Regions from separate parts of the Peribacillus sp. NPDC096379 genome, predicted to be linked through region 2. Evidence: riboswitches for the same ligand, from Rfam matches in the RefSeq annotation. Region 2 holds a riboswitch; the other holds the start of a gene.

Region 1 (6,544 bases), on a different contig from region 2:
TACTTCATTCCCCCAAGCAAGCTTTGCGACAATGCCACAGCCAACTCCATCTAAATCATTATGTGAAAAGAGATGGTACATATAATTCCTCCTAAAAACAGATATTTTATAGCTTACCCTGATTTAGCATTTTCCTTCATAACTACAGCCTCAGGATATTCTACCATTTCAGAGGATACTGTTGAACGATTAAGAACTTATTCGCTGTTCCAATGCTTTAAAAACATCGGATAATTCCGTTGTGACAAGGTCCAGCTCGTCTTTCCCTTTCTTAGCTGAATCTAGATAAATCGGTTCACCAATAATAATCGTAATCGGTTGTCTTTTAAATAAGTCCTTAAAACCCGTTGGTCCTGAGTAAGCAGCAGGCACGATTGGAACACGAGCCAATTTCGCAATCGTAACCGCTCCCCGCTTTAACGGAGCTTCCTCTGATGTTCTAGTGCCAGAAGGAAAAATCCCCACATTCTTATCCTGCTTCAATAATTGAATCGGAATTTTCACTGTGCTCGTTCCTGGATTATCGCGGTCGACTGGAAATGCATTGATTTTTCTTAAAAACCAACCAATTGCTTTGTTCTGAAATAGTTCTTTCTTCGCCATAAAATGAATTTCTACAGGTAGAATCGAAACGCCGAGCGCCAGGATGTCGACCCACCCTCTGTGTGTACAAGCAATGACATAGCCGGACTCTTCAGGCAGGTTTTCTATATTTTTCACAATCAATTTGCCCCGTAATTTCAACAGAACCCTCACTAACTTAGCGACAGGTGTATACATTCACATTCACCCCATATGGATAGATAAACCCATTTTATCACTAAGTTTTATTACTTGGTACTAATTTACGTTTTATCTTTCATTTTCACACTGAACATTCTCATCGATGCTTGAATACATTGATAGATGTTGCACATAAAAAAGGGCACCCATAAAGTCTACCTATCTAGACTTCTGGGTCCCCACTGATTGAGTTTCACTTTATATAGCGGACGGTTTGAATTTCTTCACGGCTATCAGATAAAAAACCAGAAAAAGAATGACATCTAATACTAATGAAATCGCCGGGTCGTTGTTCACCACAGTGATAAGTGCAGGAACACTTCCACCTACAGATTGTGGATCACCGATAAACCAGAAAAGGAACATATTATTGGCAGCATGTGCACCGATTGACAGCTCCGAGCTCCCCATTTTTACGGCAAGGAATGTCAACATAAACCCCACAAATACATAATCAAGTCCGACCCAAATAGCTGAACGCTCCATTTCTGGATTAAAGAAATGCAATGATCCGAAAATCAATGCCATGATGATTGCTAGTACAATGGGGTTGTTAATCACCTTTCCAATCCACTGCAAAAGAAATCCCCTGAAGATTAACTCCTCAACTGTCGTTTGAATCGGAGTTAACACTAAAACGACGAAAAACAGAAATAAAAATTTTTCTAAATCAAACTCATTCCACACAAAATGTTCAGGGAAAATTAAGAAATAGACGAGCTCTAATAGCACCATAAGACCAAAATAGAGTGCAAAGCTACCAAAGATTTGTTTCCAATTGATTCGATCATTTGCAGTAATCAGCGTCTTCAGTTTCCGTTTATGTACAATCCGGATTGAAAGCCAAATTCCAAACATCCAAACGACATACATTAGATTCATAAACAATAAATCGAGCGTTGGGTCGACGCCTACGAACATACCAGATTTATTATCAAAAACGATGCCATCTCCATTTAGAAGACCTGTAATCATCATCAATATGGCGTACAGAACACTCCCAGCAATTAGAGCAACCAAAATGATAACCGATGATAGCAAGTATCTTTTCCAACCGTTTTCTCCTGGTAGATCAAAAAGATAATGTTTAATACGAAATCCCCCTCTATATGATTTACTACCGTATGCCCCTATACCCATAATATACCATACCACCTTAAGGAGGAAGATTAATATTTCGTAAATAGTGGCCATTTACCTTAAAAGTCAAGCTCTGGCGCGCAAATTTGATTTCCGGATCGTAATGCTCGAAAAAGAGGATTTTTGAACGCAACTTGGCTTTTAGTTTCCACTTTTAGTCGTAACTCTGCATCATTTAGCTTCGAGTTTTTTTATAAAAATTGTAATTATGGAGTGGTTCGGTGAATTGGCTTAGGATTTTAAATGCATTTTTGCGCAATCCCGCTTTTAGAGGAGTCTCTTTTCTACAAAGTGTGGTCCCGCCGAGCAATTTGCAAATCTCGTATTTGCGTCGGATTCTGAACTTATACGCCAATCTATTTCAAACCACGAAAAAAGGAGCACATTGGCTCCTTTTTCTGATTCCATAATATATTTAAATCGGCAATTTAGCCGATATATACACAGAACGACTTATCATTCAAAATACGCATTCCTTATTTTCCGATTAAAGTAGATAGGTTCGCCATTTCAATCGCGGAAACAGCTGAATCATAACCTTTGTTTCCTGCTTTTGTACCTGCGCGTTCAATGGCTTGCTCGATATTTTCTGTCGTAAGTAAGCCAAAAATCACAGGCGTTCCAGATTCAAGTCCTACAGCAGCCATGCCTTTCGCTGCTTCATTACATACATAATCATAATGTGATGTTGCTCCGCGAATGACCGTACCTAATCCAATCACAGCGTCATATTGTTTAGTTTGAACTAATTTTTTGGCAATCATCGGAATTTCAAATGCTCCCGGTACCCAAGCGATGTCAATATCATCCTCACTAACTCCATGACGTTTAAGTCCATCTAATGCACCAGAAAGTAATTTTCCTGTGATGAACTCGTTGAACCTGCCGACAACTATTCCTACTTTTAACCCTGTTCCGATAAGTTGTGCTTCAAAATTTTTACCCATGATAATTCCCCCTAATGGTTTAATAAAATTTAAGCGTGTTCTGGTGTTTCTTTATGTTTTGACTCAAGTTGGTTACGATAGCGAACTAACTCGGCAATCGTAATAAATGAAAGCTGATGTTCTTTAGCAATAATTTCGAGCTCTGGAACGCGTGCCATTGAACCGTCTTCATTCATAATTTCACATATGACTCCAGCTGGCTCCGCTCCACATAAACGGGCAAGATCAACAGAGGCTTCTGTGTGTCCTGTTCGTTCAAGTACCCCGCCATCTTTAGCGATAATTGGAAAAACATGTCCAGGGCGTTTAAAGTCCTGGGCAGTAGAATCATTATTCAAAAGGGCAAGCATCGTTGTCGAACGTTCAAACGCGCTGATTCCCGTAGTCGTACTTTCGTGATCAATACTTACTGTAAAGGCTGTTCCGTGGTAATCTGTATTGTTCTCAACCATTGGATGAAGGTCTAATTTCCGAGCGAGCTCATTTGTAATCGTTGTACAAATTAAACCGCGACCATATTTCGCCATAAAGTTAATCGCTTCAGGCGTTGCCTTGTCTGCCAATACGACAAAATCGCCTTCATTCTCCCGATCTTCATCATCGACAACGATGATGATTTTGCCAGCTTTCAAATCTTCCACTGCTTCTTCAATCGTTTGAAACATCTAAAAGCACCTCCTTCGTCAGAATCCATTTTCTAAAAGAAAACTTGCTGTTAATCCAGTAGTTTGTCCATTATTTTTTATTTGCTGGACGATATATTTTCCAATCAAATCATTTTCAACATTTACGACTTCTCCAACGTTCTTTTGTCCAAGAATCGTGTCTTTATGTGTTAACGGAATAAGCGAAATGGTGATCTCATTCTTCTCAATCTGAAATATGGTTAAGCTCGTCCCATCAATAGCAATAGAACCCTTTGGGATACAATATTGCGCTAATCCTTCTGCTAGCTTAATCGTATAGTAAACCGCATTTTCTTTATGTTCTTTTTTCGTGATCGTACCTGTGCCGTCAATATGGCCTGAGACAAAATGTCCACCGAATCTTCCTTGAGCACTCATTGCCCGCTCTAGATTAACCTTTGCCCCCGGCTTTAACAGTTTGATCGTTGATGCCTTAACGGTTTCTGGCATCACATCTACTGTAAACAAACGATTGGTAAATTCAATGACTGTTAGACAAACGCCATTGACCGATATACTATCGCCTAATTGAACATCTTCAACAATTTTAGGAGATTCAATCGTAAGTGCCATACTTTGGATCCCTCTTTTTAACGACTGGACCATTCCGACATCTTCGACAATTCCAGTAAACATGTTTTCACCCTCTTTCTCAATTTGAAGTTTCAACAAAAAAAACACAAATAGCCCCATAGGTACGACCTAAGGAGTTAAAGGGAGATTATGGATTTATTATATAGCCAAATAAGCCTTTTATTTCGATTTTTTTCAAAATAAAGGGTTCACGAATGCCATTTAACCAGTTCCATATGTCCTTCTCCCATCCAGACTATACTGTCGGCCTTGGAATTTCACCAAATCCTGCCTTTTTACAGGCTCGCGGGCTTAGAATTTCTTCATCACCGCCGGTTGGGATTTACACCCGACCCCGAAGGACAAACATATTTAGCGGAATAATACCGCCTTTTTCACAAGTGTAATTCTACACTTGTATTATATTATACAAGCTAATCGTACATTTGTAAAAAAATCGGCTCACATATTATGAATTTGCGCGATTTTTCACACTATTGATAATTCCCTGTTTTTTTAAAATCATACAGATATTCTAGGATATTGATAACGATTATCTTCCGTTTCTAGTAGACTTTCTTCCCTTATACTAGTCAATGCATATAGCTCAATCAGCGCACCAACCACTTCCAAATAACTGCCGAACACAACCAAAGCATCACCTTGTTTCTTTTTATCCTGTAAGATAAATAAATTCGCAATCGAGTCAATCGAGGCGCCAAGGGCAATCACCCAGTTTCCCGCACTCTCCAACGGTCGATCGACTGGGGCCCCAACGGCTTCTAGGGAGGCACCTACTGATTGCACGCCACTACCAAGGGCATTCAATCTAAGTCCCTCCTCCTCTTGTGACCCTTCAAGAATCACCTCGTTGGCTATAGTATTAGTGAAGTTACCGCCAGCCTGAAACCAGCAGCCCACAATACTCAATATCTCTTCTTCTCTACCTTCGATTTCATACACTTTCGTTCTGCCGATTGCTTGTAGCACATTTCCAAATCCCTCGACCGCGTTTCCTCTGGCTACGAGCTCTAATCCATTATCGGTACCTGTGATAATCACATTTGTTGCTCCAATAGCAGAAATGATTGTCCCAGCTACTAAAAACCCCGCTCCTGTAATAATCAGATCCTCGCCTTGTTTAACAATCTCCATAGTCAATATCCACCATTCATTTCAATTGATGGGATAGTATATTCAACATTCGCAGAATATTACACTGAATTAGCAAGATAGAGCTCGAACAGATGGTAGTATCTGATCCCTTGTGATATTAGGGAAAAAAAATTATCGGATCGTAAATAACTATTCGTTACTTGATAAGTAGATCAACTATTAATGATCACTAAGTTAGTTAGATTATTTCCAATACATTTAGTCAAAATAAAAACCCTCCTCAAAGGTCCAAGGCAGGGTCATCCATTAAAAGGTTCAGCTTTTTGTTCATTCACAAGCGGTCCAATACCTGAATTCGGATCCTATTTTTCAGACACTGGATAAAATTCATCAGGAATTGCACCGAAGTGTCTACGGTGATATAACATAGGATCTTTCTTTTCGATTTGTATATCGGTTACTTCGCCAATTAAAATGGTATGATCTCCTGCTTCAACTGTTTTAAACGTTTTGCATTCCAAAACAGCGAAAGCACCTTGAATGATTGGTAATTGATTCGCAGAAAACTCCCACTCACATTGACTAAAACGATCCACATTTTTACTAGCAAAGATTTTGCATAATTCCTGTTGCTCACCAGCTAAAATATGTATCGCAAACTTTCCACCTTCAGTAAAAGCTTTAATGGAAGAAACTTTATGATCAATTGACCAAAGAACTAGGGTAGGGTCCAGTGAAACAGATGCAAATGAATTTACAGTTAATCCAACTGGCTCATTGTTGGGAGTAGTAGCTGTCACAATGGTTACCCCTGTTGGATAGTTGCCCATCGCTTCTTTAAATAAAACTTGTTTTTCTTCTTTTGTCATCATTCATTTCTCCTTCGCCAAATATTGTAATCTATAGAGAGATCACCCAAGAGAGTATTCATAATAATCCTCTGATTATACGAACAGTTTCTCTATCTATAGGAACATCCTTGTGTTACATCAAATAATAATCCATAACTCAATTCAGATTATTCCAACAATAACCCCCTTCAATATTACATGAAAAGGGGATACTTTTGTAGTAAGTTGCCCATTTTTAATAAATACTTTTTAGACAGAAGTTCGTTTACAGTAGCAGAAGATGTCCCCCAAGGGTCAGATCCTTTTGAGGGCATCTTCTTTCATTAAGCCTGCAGCCTGTTCAAGGCTTCATCCAAATCCTCCCATAAGTCTTCCCAATTCTCTAGTCCTACGGAAAGACGAATTAGTTGATCTGTAATGCCCATTTTCAAACGGGATTCAATAGGAA
Region 2 (6,544 bases):
GTCTATGGAAACAGCATGAATCCTCATCATAATTTTAATCCGCATGAACCCTTTACTTTAAGGCTTAGAGGAATTGAAGAAGCGAAGGTGGGAGATTACAGCCTATTATCCGGAATAAAAAATGAACGAAGTGGTCTACATATCAATCATTTCTCATACAAATAGAGAGTTGATGAAATTTATGTGAGGGGATAGATATGCTAGATTATGGAAAACGTTTGTTGATTGTATTGATTTTTGGAATTTGTATCAGTTTGATGTTTATTGGTGGGAAAGGTAAGCATGAAGTAGACGAAGGATTCATTACAAGAAATCTTAACGAAAATGTGAAGGACAAATACGGATACTTCATGTGAATTTTGTGTTTCTGACGATGAGTAACGACACGATATGATTCATGAATTGGCAAAAGAGGAAATCCCCAAATGGTCAGACCTCATACTCTATACACCGTTTAATCTGTCATATAAACGATATATAGTAAATGTGGGTTCTGATCATTTTGTTATGGGACAGCCTCTTTGTTCATTAGGCGATATTTAGTTACTTCATTGTAACGTGATTCGATATAAGAATGTAATATCTTCAAGTTGTTTTAGTTTCTCTTGCATGTCATCACTTAATGGATTATCAAAAGAGAGAACCATGATGGCCTCCCCACCAGCTTGTTTACGACCGACTTGCATGGTCGCAATGTTCTCACCATGGTCACCGATTATTTTACCAACACGGCCAATGACCCCGGGGCGATCCATATGCTGGACATACAATAGATTTCCTTCAGGATGGAAATCTATTGTGAAATCATTCAAACGAACGATGCGTGAACCATAGTTTTCCACATATGTTCCACTAATGCCAAGTTGTTTGTTATCTCCCTTGGCTGTAACGGTAATTAAGTTACTATACCCAAACGTATCATGGGAAGTCTTTTCGCCAATTGTCAGACCGCGTTCTTTAGCAATCAAAAGAGCATTGACTTCATTGACGGGCACATCTAATCTGGACTTGAAGAACCCAGATAGCAAACTTTTTGTTAAAATACTTGTATCAAAATCCAAAGCTTCACCTGCATAATTCACCGAGATTTCATGAATTCCTTCAGGCATACATTGACTGATAATCGATCCCATCTGTTTTACTAGTTCATAAAAAGGTTGAACCTTAGCAAACACTTCTTTGGATATTGCCGGAAGGTTAATCGAATTCGTGACAGGTTTGCCAGTAAGGAAGGATAGGACTTCCTGGGCAACTTGAGTTGCTACATTTAATTGGGCTTCTTTGGTCGATGCCCCAAGATGAGGTGTTGCAATAACTGAATCAAGTTCGAGTAATTTATGTCCCAATGGTGGTTCTTCTGCAAAAACATCAATGGCAGCACCAGCGATATGCCTCATGACAATCAATTCGTACAAATCATCTTCATTAATAATGCCGCCTCTAGCACAATTTAATAGATAAACACCTTTTTTGCATGTTAATAAATTTTCTTTATTTATTAGACCTCTTGTTTCTGGTGTAAGAGGGGTATGCACTGTGATAATATCAGCCAAGGTTAATAGTTTTGCCAGCTCAAGCGGAGTAACCCCCATTTTCTTCGCCCGATCCGTCGTTAAGAATGGATCATAGACGAGTACATCCATACCGAAAACTTTTGCACGTTTCGCGATTTCACTGCCGATTCTGCCCATTCCGACAATCCCTAAACTTTTCCCATAAAGCTCTGTACCTGTAAAAGAAGATCGTTTCCATTCCCCATTCTTAAGTGAGGCATGAGCTTGAGGAATATGACGCATTAGAGAAGCCATCATAGCAAAAGTGTGCTCAGCTGTAGATATTGTATTCCCGTCTGGTGCATTGACAACGACGATTCCGCGTTTAGTAGCAGCAGGGACATCGATATTATCGATACCGACTCCAGCACGAGCAATGATTTTAAGATTTGGCATAGACGAAATTAGTTCTTCAGTTACAGTCGTTGCGCTTCTAACGAGGATCGCATCTATTTCATGAAGTTCGTTTTTGGCTTCTTCTACTGTTTTTTCAATTAGCTTTACCATAGGTGCTACTAATAATGGCCCTAGTCCCTCTGGTTTAATTGCGTCCGCAACTAAAATCTGATACAAAACAAAACACCCCCTCTAAAATAATTAACTTAAATTTCAGTTAATTCTACAGGATGGATATACAAGTGTCAATTTTAGAAATTTTCACATGTTAAAAACAAGGAAGATTTCATCATTTAACACTTATTTGATCATAGTGCAAATTTAAATCCTTGCTTTTTTTTTCATTCGATGATAAATTAAAACCAATCAAGATGGTATGGATATTTGGAAATGTATGTGTAATAGATTAGTAGCAGTTCGTTCTCCAACTTAAGAGATAGGTAACAGAGGCTAATCTGGTCGCATATAATATTTCTTGTATTCTACTACTTGAAACACATTTTCGGAAACGGAAAAAAAATCGAATAGGTCTATCTTCGGGGCGGGGCGTAATTCCCCACCGGCGGTGATGAAGGGACACCTTCAAAGCCCGCGAACCTTCGGGTTGATTTGGTGAGAATCCAAAGCCGACAGTATAGTCTGGATGGGAGAAGATGGAGGTTTCTTTCGAAATGTTCAATTTTACTTGAATTGAACGTTTATTTGACGATACCTTTAAAGCTCCCTTTAGTTCTATGAATTAAAGGGTATTTGAATGGTCGCAAATAATTTCGATGGAACCAATCCTCTTTTTCGTGGGGTAGATCACAAAAAAGAAGGAGAGAGATCTATGAAGGTGTACAATGTAAAGAAACTGGTTATTTTGGCAATGTTGGGGAGTATTTCTTATGTGTTAATGGTATTAAATTTTCCATTCCCTGGTTTACCACCGTTTTTAAAGATTGATTTCAGTGATATTCCGGCCATAATAGCTGCGCTGATTTTCGGTCCTATTGCAGGGATTATCGTTGAATTGCTGAAAAATGTATTGGATTTTGTCATGATTGGAAGTCCGACGGGTGTGCCTGTAGGGCATATTGCTAACTTTGTAGCTGGAGTTCTATTTGTTTTGCCAACCTATTACATTTTTAAAGTATTAAATTCAAAACACGGAATGACAATTGCTTTAGTTGCGGGTACGATTATCATGTCTTTATTAATGAGTGTGCTAAATTATTATGTGATTCTTCCAGCGTATACGCTATTTATGAACTGGGATGCCATGTCATCTCAGGAAACAAGACAATTTGTTACGACTGCAATCCTTCCATTCAACATTTTGAAGGGTGGATTGATTACAATCGTATTTACACTGCTTTACATTAGAATGAAAACTTGGATTGATAAACAAGCATTATCTCATAATGCTTGAAGCGAATAGATGATAAGAGGCTGTCACAACAGGGTCTGACCTATTGCGGCAGCCTCTTTTTTATTAACAATATTGATTAATATTTACTTTGAAAAACTCCACCTTACATGTGTAAGGTGGAGTTTTTCAAAGTTGTTCGCTTTTATTTGTGCTTACTCAAATTTAGTAGCGTCTCCATCAAATGATTCATCTGCAATTTTGATGGAATCTGTTGGACAGCCTTCGAAAGCATCCATCATATCATCTAAAAGAACATCAGGAACTTCAACAGTTCCTTCATTATCATCTAGTATTACGAAGGCGATGCCTTCATCATCATAATCATAAATGTCAGGCGCTGCAGCTCCACAAGCACCACAAGCGATGCATGTATCCTTGTCAACGATTGTATATTTAGCCATTACAAAACTCCTCCCGGTAAATCCGCACTTTTCTGCTTTAAAATTGGTTCATGCCCTTGCATACTTCCTTATTGTAAAACTGAATGTAGAAATTTTCAATATAAATGTAATGAAAACACTTTTTGTATCGGGTTTTGTCAAACGAAACGATATGAATTTGTGACAAATTTAATGTTGATATTAAAAAAACGGCCAGTTTTTTAAAATCAATCAGGTTTCATAACCAATAGACTTCAATGTTTTGGTACAATGATAGAAGGTAGAGATTATAACAAGGTTGTGAATGTAAAAAATGCAAAATTACTTTGAAATGATCGTCCTATATTGTATTCGTATATTTAATGGAGAACGCTCTGTTTATGCTATTTTACATATGCTAAAGGGGAAAAAATCGTCTCAAACGATTCAAGATATTCATCTGTTTGGACTGACGAATCTGTTAGGTACATTACCTGATATTTCGAGAAGACAGCTTGAAATAACTGTAGATAATCTGCTTCAATCAGGGCTACTTATCACTTTACCTCAAAATGGCTATTATCTGGTAACCTCGAACGGTCAAGAACTACTGCAACAGCATCTGAAAAAGTATCCATTCCCAGAAACGTTGAATGGATTCAGATTTCAAAATCGTACCCAATCGTATTGGAGCAGATTAAGCCTCTTGATTCAAACTATATCACATATTATTCACAAGCAAAATCGTTTCTATCCGATTCAAAGGGATCTCCAAACACAAACATGGGTCAAACGGTATTTAGCCCAAAATCGGCAAAGTAGAGTGGAAATTGGGCGTCATTTATTTGACGAATTATCTACACTTCTGGAAAAAAGACCGGAAAAGGAACGAGACGTTTTTGTAAAAAGATTAACAGGTATTCATCGTATAGGAAGAACTTATTCGCAAATCGCCAAAGAATTACATGATGACGAGTGGTATATGCGGTACTTATTTCTCGGAACGATTCATTTTATGTTACAGCAAATAGATGACTCATCAGTGCAGTATCCTTATTTATACAGCATTATTAAAGATGTTCAAGGCAATTCGCACACTCAGTTAACTAACTCGACGCAAAGGACTTTAAAGTATTTATATGATGGGAAATCGTTAGAGGAGATTGCCTTTATTCGAAGATTAAAGCAAAGTACAATTGAAGATCATATTGTGGAGCTCGCCTACTCTGATCCACGGTTTAATATTTCGCGCTTTATGTCTCCAAAAATTGAAGAAGCAATAAGGATAGCTGCTAAAACGAGTCGAACGAAACAATTACGTGCTGTTAAAGAAATCGTGGCCAATGATGAAATCAGTTATTTTCAAATCCGCCTTGTCCTGGCAAAAGCAGGTGATGATAAATGAATATAGAAGAAATTTTAGTCAAACAATTCGGTTATAATATGTTTCGTCCAGGTCAAAAAGAAGTCATCGAATCTCTACTTGAGGGCAATCATACTTTGGCAATGTTACCGACTGGTTCTGGGAAATCATTATGCTATCAGCTTCCAGCCTATGTATTAAATAAAGCAGTTATAATTGTATCACCTTTACTGTCTCTTATGCAGGACCAAGCGGAGCAGCTAAAAATGCGAGGCGAAAAAAGTGTAATTACACTGAATTCATTTTTGACATCGGTTCAAAAAAGGGAAGCGATTGAGCGTTTAGACTCGTATCGCTTTATTTACTTATCGCCAGAAATGCTTGCCATTCCTCGTATTATCGAACGATTGCAGAAACTTGAAATTGGATTGTTCGTTATTGATGAAGCGCATTGTATTTCACAATGGGGGTATGATTTCAGAACGGATTACTTGAACTTAGGAAATATAAGGAGTAAATTGAACAATCCTCTTACGTTGGCATTGACGGCAACTGCTACAAAAACGGTTCAAGCAGATATTAAAGAGAAGCTGAAACTCAAAAAAACAAAGGAAGTCATTACTTCTGTGGATCGCAGTAATATTGCTTATATTGTTGAGGAGCTCTCTTCGTATGCTGAAAAGCTTGCAAGGCTCAAGGAATTAGTAAACAGCTTTGATGGATCGGGGATTATTTATTTTTCAAGTAAGAAAGCGGCAGAATTTGTTACGAACTTTTTACAAGAAAATGGTGTTAAGGATATTGATTATTACCACGGAGGGATGGAACAAGAGCAAAGGATGCTGATTCAACAGCAGTTTCTTCATGGACAATTACGTATCATTTGTGCGACTTCTGCATTTGGTATGGGTGTGAATAAAAATAATGTAAGAGTCGTTATTCATTTTCATTTGCCAGGAGGGATGGAAGCTTATTTACAGGAAATAGGCAGAGCAGGCCGTGACGGGAAGCAAAGTGCAGCCATTCTATTGTATTGTGACGGTGATGAAGGTTTACCACTCCATCTAGCAGAGCAGCAGTTGCCTACACTTTATCAAATTGAAGAGACTTGTGCATCTCTTCATAAACTTGAAGTAGGTATTTGGAATATTGAACCAAGGCAAGAAATAGAATTAAGAGAAATGCATGCATTGACAGATGTGCAGTGGAGATGGATTACGCATTTTGTAAAAGAATTTGAACGTGAAGATCCGTTTATGATAACTAAGAAGTTAAAGAAAATTGCTAATGAGAGAAGGTTTGAAAATCAAAACAAACTTGAGCGTTTCTTTCGTTGGGTTTCCGTTTCTGGCTGCAGACGGGTAAATATTCTGTCTTACTTTGATGTGGCTATGACAGAAAAAAATCAAACTTGCTGTGACCGTTGCAAAGTGGTGACAGATGAGCTTTTAGCATCCTTACC

Evidence for each region. A riboswitch is a leader RNA that binds a small molecule or an ion and turns the genes downstream of it on or off. The one in region 2 is predicted to bind FMN.
Region 1: another riboswitch for FMN. It lies ahead of ribE (riboflavin synthase); the one in region 2 lies ahead of ACIQZI_RS06000 (ECF transporter S component).

Annotation. Positions count from the first base shown of each region.
Region 1 is NZ_JBIWFD010000003.1:380,295-386,838, forward strand. It holds gene ACIQZI_RS15865 (DHH family phosphoesterase) at 1-81, opposite strand, end outside; gene ACIQZI_RS15870 (lysophospholipid acyltransferase family protein) at 190-780, opposite strand; gene ACIQZI_RS15875 (CPBP family intramembrane glutamic endopeptidase) at 982-1,923, opposite strand; gene ribH (6,7-dimethyl-8-ribityllumazine synthase) at 2,400-2,870, opposite strand; partial or broken gene ribB (3,4-dihydroxy-2-butanone-4-phosphate synthase) at 2,909-3,535, opposite strand; gene ribE (riboflavin synthase) at 3,554-4,192, opposite strand; FMN riboswitch at 4,365-4,496, opposite strand; gene ACIQZI_RS15895 (DUF6944 family repetitive protein) at 4,652-5,284, opposite strand; gene ACIQZI_RS15900 (flavin reductase family protein) at 5,608-6,114, opposite strand; gene megL (methionine gamma-lyase) at 6,420-6,544, opposite strand, start outside.
Region 2 is NZ_JBIWFD010000001.1:1,274,511-1,281,054, forward strand. It holds gene ACIQZI_RS05990 (hypothetical protein) at 198-356, shown strand; gene serA (phosphoglycerate dehydrogenase) at 549-2,126, opposite strand; FMN riboswitch at 2,478-2,608, shown strand; gene ACIQZI_RS06000 (ECF transporter S component) at 2,779-3,360, shown strand; gene ACIQZI_RS06005 (ferredoxin) at 3,513-3,761, opposite strand; gene ACIQZI_RS06010 (YpbB family protein) at 4,054-5,124, shown strand; gene ACIQZI_RS06015 (RecQ family ATP-dependent DNA helicase) at 5,121-6,544, shown strand, end outside.